3 regions of the Neobacillus sp. MER 74 genome follow, and region 1 is predicted to be linked to each of the others. Evidence: riboswitches for the same ligand, from Rfam matches in the RefSeq annotation. Region 1 holds a riboswitch; each other region holds the start of a gene.
What was found. Region 1 has a riboswitch for lysine ahead of M3610_RS19885 (ABC transporter substrate-binding protein). Riboswitches for the same ligand answer to the same signal wherever they lie in the genome.

Region 1 (3,679 bases):
TTTCACCAAACGCTTCGTTACAAAGCTCCGGATTGTAATTGATTTGTCTGGTCAGCTCGGCCGCAATAAAGTTCGGATCGAGTCCCTCAAAGGCGGAACCTACATGCGTTTCTGCTCCGGTAATAAAGAAAGATGGCAGCAGCTTTCCAACGGTCCCCTTGTAGATATAGCGATTTTCGTCGCCTTCGTATCTTGGTGAAACGAAATCCGCATTAATCGCGGCTACATAGGTAAACCCATGTTCCTCTTTCCAGCGTTTCAATGTTTTCAATGCGGAAAGAACACCGTGGGAGCTGTCCTCTTCGTCACATTCCGATAAGAGAACAATGTTACCGTCTAGTTCTTCAGGGTGCTCGGAATAATAGTTTAAGAGGTATAAGTGACTGGCAACCCCGCTTTTCATATCAAGGACGCCGCGGCCAAATAACCAGTCGCCTGAGTCTAAATGTTCTTTAGCGGCAGCCGGCAGCTGTTCCATTTTTAGTGACTCCATCAGTTGGTCTGGGAAGCAAGCCTGGTCTTTTAAATGGTTAAAATCTTCAATCCCAACCGTATCAATATGACCCATCAAAATCACCGTGCGGCTGCTCGTTCCCTTCGTTCCTTTCACAAAAGCAAGAACATTATAACGCTCTTGATCGTCGTTGAGTGTTTGTTCTAACACTAGGTGGCTAGGGTTTTGTGAAAAATAGGGAATAGAAGAAATCATAGAATATAAAGACTGTGCAATGGCCTTTTCGCCATTGGTATTAACGACACTTTCAATGTTTACAAGCTGTTTCGTGAATGTCAGCACATCCTCACGACATTGCAACATACGCCTGACCTTCTTTTCTAGTAAATTGGTATTTAGAAAAAATGTATCTCAGAAGAGAAAGCCCGTCAAGTCTTTAATTTTGATAAAAAATAACATCAAAAATATTATTGCAAAAGTAAGAATATTTATATATACTAAAACTTGTTTCATTAAACTAAATATAAATCCTCATCTTTAAGCATTAGATGGGGTAGAGGTCGCGATTGATATTAGTATCCTATTGGAGATTCAGTGAAATCTATGAAAATAGGAAAAAGGATCCATCGCCGAAGCTTCTGAAATCACTGCTTTCAGAAAGCTGGGTCTGCACTCGAATAGGGGCAGAACTGTCACAGTTCCTTGGAATTGTGGAGAACTATCTTCACCAATGCTAACTGATGAGGGTGTGTAGAACACCGTCATACTCACATGGACGGTGTTTTTTTATTACCTAGGAGGGGATTTTTATGAAAAAGTTTGCATTTTTATTAGCAGCGGCGATGATGTTGATTTTATCTGCTTGCGGCACGGAGAAGCCTGATGGAGAAAAGGCAGCAAAAGCAAGTGGCTCTAAGCATGAGTTAGTGAAAAAAGGTGCGTTAACATTCTCGATGACCGGGCAGTATCCACCGTTAAACTTTAAGAAAGACGGTAAATTGACTGGATTTGATGTTGAAATTGGAACAGAAATTGCTAAGAGAATTGGGCTTGAAGCCAACCCTGTAACCAATCCATGGGAAACGATTATCCAAGGATTAAAGGCAAACAAATATGATGCCATTATTGGAAGTATGACTGCTACACCTGAGCGAGATAAGCAAGTTGATTTCACCAATCCATATTATTTATCTGGTGCACAGATTTTTGTAGCGGAAGGCAATTCCGCGATTCAATCGAAAGAGGATTTAAAAGGCAAAAAAATTGGTGTTATTCAAGCTAGTACGTGGAAAGACATGGCCGATGAATTATCTGATCAAGTGAAAGGCTATCCAACTGACGTTAACGCCCTTCAAGATTTGGCGCTTGGCCGTTTAGATGCGGTCATCACGGATAAAATTGTCGGTGTGAGTGCTAAAAATGAAAAAGGCTTAAAAATTAAGGCCATTGGCGATTTATTGAATGAAGACCGTGTCAGTGTAGCGGTAGCTGAAGGAAACAAAGAGCTCGCTGATAAAATCAACGAAGCTATCCAATCAATGATTAACGATGGGACGTATGAAAAAATCAGTATGAAATGGTTTAATACAAACATCATGGAAAAGTAAGACAGGATCAAAGATTTTAGTGTAAGCACCTGATGTGGGTGCTTGCACGATTCAACGAAGGAGGTACGCATCATGATATTTATTGAAAATATTATCAGTATTTTTAGTGAACACGGAATTGCTTTTTTGAAAGCTTCTTGGATGACCATCGCGATAACGGCCATCTCGCTATTATTTGCCATGGTGATTGGTATAATTTTCGCGGGCTTTAAAATTTCCTCTAGTAAAATACTAAATCGCATTGCCGATATCTATATAGGTATTATTCGTGGAACGCCTCTCATTGTTCAGATTATGTTCCTTTATTATGGACTTGCCAATATCGTGAACCTGGACAGCTTCACGGCAGGGGCTCTGGCATTAGGTGTACATACAGGAGCCTATATTGCGGAAATTTTTAGAGGAGCGGTGCAATCCATTGACCGCGGACAGATGGAGGCGGCAAGGTCACTCGGAATGTCCTATTCTCTTGCGATGAGGAGAATTATTTTCCCGCAGGCTTTCAAAAGAGCAATTCCGTCTTTAGCCAATCAGTTTATTATTGGCTTAAAAGATTCTTCCCTTGTTGCCTATATTGCCGTGACGGACCTATATAACACGGCTCTTAGTGTCCAAGGTGAAAACTATATGCCATTTGAAACGTACTTTGTTGTCGGCGTCTATTATTTGATTATCGTTCTGATTTTCACATGGGTTGCTAATCGGATTGAAAAGAAAATGGATGTCAGCAGACCTAAGGAGGCAGTAATCGCATGATTGAAATTAGCCATCTTTCAAAATCCTTTGGTAAGCTTGACGTATTAAAACAGATTAACTTAAGTGTAGAAGAGAAAGAGGTCGTTGTTCTGATCGGTGCCAGCGGCTCTGGTAAAAGTACGCTGCTTCGCTGCCTCAATTTTTTAGAAGTGGCAGAGAGCGGTGACATTATCATTGATTCTGAAAAAATAGACCTCGCAAAAACAAACTTAAATAAAGTAAGAGAAAAGGTAGGAATGGTGTTTCAGCATTTCAATCTTTTTCCTCATAAAACAGTTATCGAAAATATTATCGAAGCACCGATGTTTGTCAGAAAGGAAACAAAGGAAGCCGCGACTTCCAAAGCCATGGCCCTTCTTAAAAAGGTAGGCTTAGAGGATAAAGCCAACTACTATCCTGAACAATTATCCGGCGGGCAAAAGCAGCGGGTAGCGATCGCGAGAGCATTAGCGATGGAACCAAAAGTGATGCTTTTTGATGAACCGACTTCAGCGTTGGATCCTGAACTTGTTGGTGAAGTGCTGCAGGTAATGAAGGATCTCGCACGTGACGGGATGACGATGGTGATTGTGACCCATGAAATGGGATTTGCGAAAGAAGTGGCCGACCGAGTCATTATGCTGGCAGACGGAAATATTATTGAAGAAGGCCATCCAAATGATATTTTTGTCCATCCAAAACATGAACGGACGAAAAGGTTTTTGAACCAAATATTATAGAATGCAATCAAACCTGCCTTGGCGTATTCAAGGCAGTTTTTTTATCTTTTGGCTCTGTATTTTAACCCTCCTTTTGTACCTTATCAGTTAGTTCTTAGGTAATGAATTGATAGAGAAAAGGGGTTCCTAAATATCTGAATAAA
Region 2 (3,679 bases), on a different contig from region 1:
AAGTTCGCTGCTTTGTTGAAGGATTCTACCCCTTCTGTTGCATAGTGATTCACAATTAGATGCTGCATGACAAAGATCCCGATTGGAATAACACCTAGCAACGAATGCAATCTCCGATAAACAAACTCTCGATTACCCGCCATAAATTTACCCCCCTATAATGTTAAAAAAAATGATGTTCAGTTTCTATCAAATTAAATCCACTTTTGTCGAAACTTCGCATCACTGTGACAATAATGTGACAAGTTCATTTTACTCCCATCATCTAAGAGCGTCAAGAAAACGGATACACATTACTCGGATAAAACTAAAATTTTTTAAATATATTGATATTATAATAATTAATATATACTCGCTAAAAAAATGGGTCTTTTCTCAACATTTCTTGAATTCCTTCAATTAATTACCAAGAAAAAACGGTTGTTATTATTTCTTTATCGGGAATGATAATTATCATGGAAAACAAGGTAAGATATTGCAAAATAACAAAAAAATAAGCTAAATTTGATTCATCATAACTAGAAAAACTGTACTAAAAATTAACCAAAAATGTATATAATAGAATGATAGAAAGAGGGGAAGCTTGTGAATAATAGTACAGTTATGAATGAAACGATCGATATTGATGAACCTAGAACTATTTCTATCTTCGGATATGAACTAATCAGAGAAGTTCTCTTGCCTGAGATTTTAGGGAAAGACACACCTGAAATTTTATATTGGGCTGGAAAACGACTTGCACGAAAATATCCATTAATGGATTTAGAACAGATTATTGATTTCTTCGCCAAGGCCTCATGGGGCCAGTTAGAACTTGTGAAAGAAAATAAAACTGAGTTCCAATTTGAATTAATTAGTCCGCTCATTATTTCACGCGTTAAGTCAAAGGCTGAACATTTTTTCCAACTTGAAGCAGGATTCCTTGCTCAACAAATTGAATTGCAAAAAGAAGCCAACGCCGAAACCTTCGAACATCCAATAAAAAAATCCAATAAAGTTGTTTTCACAGTGAAATGGGAAAAAAACTAATTGAAAATGGTGTCAGGCACCGAATAGTGCCTGACACCATTCTTTTTTATTGAACTGCAAGTCCGAATGCTTCGTGTAAAGCTTCTACTGCTTTTAACATATTTTTTTCTTCTACAACGGCTGACACTTTTATTTCTGATGTGCTGACCATTTTGATTTGGATGTTGTTTGCAGCGAGTACCTCAAACATCTTTGCTGCTACACCGGGATTGGAAATCATCCCTGATCCGACAATCGACACCTTCGCTAATTTGTTTTCAGCATCAATTTGCTCATAATTCAAAACAGCTTTATTGTCTTCTAGGACCTTTAATGTTTCTAATAGATCATTTGTATGAATAGAGAAGGACAAATTCGCAGATCCACCCTCAGTTGTGCTTTGGATAATAATATCCACATTCAGATGATTTTCAGCAAGTGTGGTAAAAATGGTTGATAGGCTTGTTAATGAATTAGCCAACCCTAATACTGTTACTTTTGTAATTTCGTCTTCAAATGCAACTCCGCGGACTACTAAGTTTTGTTCCATTGCTGCTTCCCCCTCAATAACTGTTCCTTCTATTTTCTCCATGCTCGAACGAACTTCGAGACGTACTTGATAGTTTTTAGCAAATTCCACTGCTCGTGGATGAAGTACTCCTGCACCTAAATTAGCTAACTCCAGCATTTCATCGTACGATACGGATAATAGCTTGCGGGCACTCTTCACATATCTTGGATCCGTTGTGAAAACTCCCGTTACATCCGTATATATGTCACATTTATCTGCCTTTAAGGCTGCTGCCAGTGCAACGGCTGTGGTATCGGAACCGCCACGGCCAAGTGTAGTAATTTCCCCCTCTTCGGTGATTCCTTGGAATCCCGCAACAATAACCACCTTGCCGGATTCAAGCTGTGATTCAATCGCTGCTGTTTTAATATTAGAAATCCGGGCATTTCCATGTACTGGTTCGGTCATAATACCAGCCTGCCACCCTGTAAAGGACACAGCATCAAGCCCTTGCTGGTTGAGAGCCATAGACAGTAACGAAATTGTTACTTGTTCCCCGGTCGATAACAGCATGTCCATTTCCCGTTTGTTTGGCTGCGTTGAAATCTCCTTTGCTAAACCGACGAGTGTATCCGTAGATTTACCCATTGCAGAAACAACAACAACCACATTATTTCCACGGTCAACCTCACCTTTTACACATGATGCAACATTTAAAATTCTTTCTACATTAGCGACGGAGGTGCCTCCGAACTTTTGTACAATAATCCCCATGTTTGTTTTCCCCTTCTCCAGATGTAATTCATATTTTTCCCCAAATAAACACAAAAAAGCAATGAGAAGGGCATCTCATTGCTTAAAACACGAAAAAAATTCTCGCACCTACAATGTAAGATAGCTCTCCAAGACATTAGTCTTGACAATCCAGCATTTATTCAATACAGGACCAGAAAAGAAAGTTATGAGACCTTCTTTACTTCGGCGAACATCCCCTTTCATGATTCTTCTCAGAAGCTCATCCTTCTCAGAACCACTACTCTTGAAGCTCGCACCTCTACCTTCACTTTAATACGTAAAAGTGATAGTAAATTAAATTTTCACTTATTATAGCATGGTCCTTTTTTTCTGACAATCACTAAGACTGAAGTTTTTTGATTAATTCTTCGGCTACATTCATGGGAATTCCGATATTTATGAATTCCTCTTTACTTGCTTCTTTCATTTTTTTCACCGAGCCGAACTGTTTTAACAATAACTTTTTCCGTTTCTCCCCAATTCCCGGAATATCATCAAGCAAGGATTGAAACGCAGTTTTTCCGCGCAGTTGGCGATGGAAGGTGATCGCAAAACGATGGACTTCATCTTGAATCCTTTGCAGTAAATAAAACTCCTGGCTGTTTCGCCCGAGCGGAACAATTCCTAAAGGATTGCCATACAGCAATTGGGATGTCCGGTGTTTTTCGTCTTTTACAAGCCCCGAGAGCGGAATATCTAAGCCTAATTCATTTTCCAAAACATCTCGTACGGCTTCAACATGCCCTTTACCACCATCAATAATGATTAAATCAGGAAGAGGAAGTTCCTCTTTTAGCGCGCGTGAGTACCTTCTTCTCGTTACTTCTCGCATCGATTCATAATCATCCGGCCCTTGAACGGTTTTGATTTTGTATTTACGGTATTCACGATGGTTCGCCTTGCCATCAATGAACACTACCATTGCTGATACAGGGTCTGTCCCTTGGATGTTAGAATTATCAAAGGCTTCAATCCGGTGCGGCGTGTAGATTCCCAGTAATTCTCCCAGGTTCTCCACTGCCTTAATGGTTCGATTTTCATCCTTTTCAATTAGTGAAAATTTTTCATTCAAAGCAATTTTTGCATTTTTAATCGCTAATTGCACAAGATCCTTTTTCTGTCCTCGTTGGGGCTGAAGCACTTTAACTTCCAACAGTTGTTCTGCTAAACTCAACTCGACATCATCTTGAATGAGAATTTCTTTCGGCTTAAAGTGATTGGCTTTCGAATAAAACTGACCGAGGAACGTTAAGATTTCTTCCTCTGGCTCATTATAGACGGGGAACATCGAAACGTCCCGCTCAATTAGTTTGCCTTGGCGGACAAAAAAGACTTGCACACACATCCAGCCTTTATCAACTGCAT
Region 3 (3,679 bases), on a different contig from region 1:
TCAACATACGTATCCCCAGCTGGAATGGACCGGGTCTGACGGGCAACGGAATTTTCGATATCAACCACATCACCATTTTTAATAATAAATGTATTTCCCTTTTCTACGCCCACAGACTCTGCTAACATCTGGTGATGATGCAGCATTCGATATTCACCATGAATCGGAATAAAATAGGTTGGTTTCATTAAGGTAAGCATGAGCTTTAAATCTTCCTGATAACCGTGCCCTGAAACGTGCATGCCCGTTGAACTACCCGAGCCATAGATCACTTTAGCACCTAGTTGAAATAAGTTGTCGATGATTCTCGACACATTTTTTTCATTGCCCGGTATTGGGGAGGCAGCTAAGATAACTGTATCCCCAGGATAAATGGAAACATCCCGGTAGTTTCCGCTTGCCAGTCGCGCAAGGGCGGCCATAGGTTCCCCCTGACTTCCAGTACATAGGATGGCAACCTTTTCCGGCGCCAGTTGGTCAACATCCCGTGCTTCGATAAGCATTCCCTCTGGCATGTTTAAATACCCGCGCTCTATCGCAACAGAAACGACATTTACCATACTACGGCCAAGCAGGGCGATCTTTCGATTAGATTTTATGGCAGAGGCGACAACCTGCTGGACACGATTTACATTCGAGGCAAACGTAGATATAAAGATTTTTCCTTCTGCTTTCATGAAGGCTTCATCTAAAGTGCCACCAATCATTTGCTCGGATGGCGTTAGCCCCTTACGCTCGGCATTGGTACTTTCTGATATTAAAACTAAGACACCTTGCTCACCAATATCAGCCATCTTATGAATATCAGAATGTTGATTATTCACTGGTGTTAAATCAAATTTGAAGTCCCCAGTATGAACGACATTCCCCTCAGGAGTATGAAAAACAATGCCGAGACAATCCGGGATACTGTGACTTACTCTGAAGAAGGAAACGGTTGTTTCTCCAAACTCAAGCTTGGAATCTGAATCAATCGTCACGAGTTTCGTGTTGCCATTCAACCTGTGTTCGTCAATTTTTAATTCAATCAGGCCCAAGGTAAAGCGGGTAGCGTAAATAGGAACGTTCAATTTTCTTAATATATACGGAATCCCGCCAATATGGTCCTCATGTCCATGAGTGACAATTAAAGCACGGATTTTCTCCTGATTTTCTACCAAATAAGTAATATCAGGGATAATTAAATCAATTCCTAATAAACTCTCATCTGGAAACTTCCCGCCGCAGTCAATAATAAAAATATCGTCTGCATATTGAACCACATACATGTTTTTTCCGATTTCATTGATACCGCCTAAAGCAAAAATGGATAATTGCTGATTATTGGTTTGCAAGTAAATATCCTCCCTATTCCATGTAAATATGAATAGTATGCCCTTTTGGTTGGACTTTATTGGAAAGGGAAAGTGAAAAATTTCAGTCAGGGTCCGAAAAATAAAAGGCTGTCAACAGTACGGAATTCAAAATTCCCTATGTGTTGACAGCCTACCAGCATTTAAATTAATGTTTTGACTTGGTGTCCAGGTAAAACCACTTGCAATGCCATTTCTTCATCGTGACTCAAAGGCAGCAATGGCAATCGAAGTCCACCAACCTGCACCCCGCTCATGTTCAGGGCTGCTTTTACTGGGGCCGGATTAGGAGCCGTAAATAATGCCTTCATAAGAGGAAGCAGTTGGCGATGAGAGTGAGCCGCTTCTTGGACGCGTCCATTTTTAAAATGATTTATCATTTCTTGCATTTCATTGCCAATTACATGGGAAGCAACAGATACAACTCCAGCACCGCCAATCGCTAAAACCGGCAATGTTAAGCTGTCATCCCCACTATAAAGGGTAAAATCACTAGGGGCTTGGCTAATAATAGAAGCCATGTCATCCAGGTTGCCGCTTGCTTCCTTAACAGCAACAATATTCTCGATTTGGGATAGGCGAACAATGGTCTCTGCGGATAGATTGACCACACTTCGACCAGGGATATTATAAAGCATAACCGGTAATGATGTAGATTCAGCGATTGCTTTGAAATGTTGATACATACCTTCTTGGGAAGGTTTGTTATAGTATGGAGCAACGAGCATGATCCCGTCTACACCTGTTTCTTCAGCTTGCTTTGTTAAACTGATAGATGCCCGTGTATTATTCGAGCCAGTGCCAGCAATAACTGGGACTCTTCCTCTCGCTGCGACGACAACGGCTTTAAATAAAGCGATTTTTTCATCCGTCGTTAAAGTTGGAGATTCACCGGTTGTACCGGCAACGACGAGACCGTCCGTCCCATTTTCAATTAAATAATCTACTAATCTTCTTACTGCGTTAAAATCAACCTCGCCATTTTGATCAAATGGTGTAACCATTGCGGTTAAAACTTGGCCAAAATTCATTTTTTCTCACCCTTTTAATAAATTTTTATAAAATTTAGAGGTGGGCAAGGCCATTCAAAATTCAACGCAAAAAAGCAACAGTGAGGGTTCACTGTTGCAGTAGAAACATAAATAAAACTAAGTTCCCGTGCGTAAGATAGCCCTCCATATAGTCTCCTATATGACAGTTCTGTATTTATTCAATAGCAGAACCAGCTTCATGATCATGAGAATCAATGAAACTTCGGCAAATTCCCCTTTCTACAACCATCGTTGGACCTCATTATCCTCCAGTTGTGTACTAATGGTCTTTGCACCTCTATCCTCACTTCAAAAGTATTGAAGTAAGAAAAATATATAATTAATAGTAAATATATCAGAATATTCCTTTTGTTTCAAGGGGGAAAAGGAACTATATTTGTAAAGTTTATGCAGTTTCTAACCCCTGTTCTTCTTTTTCTACTTCTAATGCAGATACAATATATGCAAACCCGTTCATCACAAAATAAATAACATCCGATTGAATCTGTTCCTTTTCTCCTAAATAAGTATTTATGATCATACTGATGGAAAAGAAAACTACGAAGGATAATGCAATTTTATTAAAAATCATCAAATTTACCGACCCCTTTATTTAGGATTCTTATGTTAATCATATTTGCTTAAGACGGGTTTTATGTCTGCCGCCTGAAGGGTGGTGCTTGAAATCAATGAGTGCCAGGTGTTGGTTCATTCACCCTGGTTCTTCTTGGAAGTTCTTTCTTACCGTGCAGGAAGTGGTAAAGAACCATCGATGCAAGAACGACTGCACCTAAAATGACATACAAAGTACGATAGCCTGTTAACGGTATAATAAACCCGAGGATGTATGGACCGAAACCCAGACCCGCATCAAGAAAGATAAAGAAAGTGGAAGTGGCCAAACCCATCCGATGGGGAGGAGTTAGTTTTACTGCTATGGCTTGGGTACTTGATTGCAAGTTACCGAAACCAAGGCCGATTAATACTCCTGCTGCTAATAAAATAATGCTGATGTTTGCGGTGCTAAGCAGAAACAAACCAACGGCAAAGGCAATAATACATGGATACATAATATAGTTTGCCCCTTTTAAATCCATTATACGGCCGGTAAGGGGGCGTGATAACAATACGGCAATAGAATAAACTAAGAAAAAGAAACTTGCAGCGCTTACTAGATCAATTTCTATTGCATAGAAGTTAATAAATGAAAGAACGCTGGAATAACAAAAAGCTACTACTAATGTAATAACTGCAATTGGCAATGCATTGGGCTCAATATAATTAGAAAGTTTAAAT

Region 2: it holds a riboswitch for lysine, as region 1 does, so the genes downstream of both, M3610_RS15610 (aspartate kinase) here and M3610_RS19885 (ABC transporter substrate-binding protein) in region 1, are expected to answer to the same signal.
Region 3: it holds a riboswitch for lysine, as region 1 does, so the genes downstream of both, dapA (4-hydroxy-tetrahydrodipicolinate synthase) here and M3610_RS19885 (ABC transporter substrate-binding protein) in region 1, are expected to answer to the same signal.

Annotation. Positions count from the first base shown of each region.
Region 1 covers NZ_JAMAUV010000014.1:62,241-65,919, forward strand. The annotation lists gene M3610_RS19880 (M20/M25/M40 family metallo-hydrolase) at 1-817, opposite strand, end outside; lysine riboswitch at 1,001-1,183, shown strand; gene M3610_RS19885 (ABC transporter substrate-binding protein) at 1,264-2,061, shown strand; gene M3610_RS19890 (amino acid ABC transporter permease) at 2,134-2,817, shown strand; gene M3610_RS19895 (amino acid ABC transporter ATP-binding protein) at 2,814-3,536, shown strand.
Region 2 covers NZ_JAMAUV010000008.1:182,820-186,498, reverse strand. The annotation lists gene M3610_RS15620 (succinate dehydrogenase cytochrome b558 subunit) at 1-143, opposite strand, end outside; gene M3610_RS15615 (YslB family protein) at 586-1,029, shown strand; gene M3610_RS15610 (aspartate kinase) at 1,076-2,293, opposite strand; lysine riboswitch at 2,407-2,584, opposite strand; gene uvrC (excinuclease ABC subunit UvrC) at 2,655-3,679, opposite strand, start outside.
Region 3 covers NZ_JAMAUV010000031.1:33,782-37,460, reverse strand. The annotation lists gene M3610_RS25380 (ribonuclease J) at 1-1,334, opposite strand, end outside; gene dapA (4-hydroxy-tetrahydrodipicolinate synthase) at 1,496-2,383, opposite strand; lysine riboswitch at 2,513-2,692, opposite strand; gene M3610_RS25370 (hypothetical protein) at 2,790-2,975, opposite strand; gene M3610_RS25365 (MFS transporter) at 3,070-3,679, opposite strand, start outside.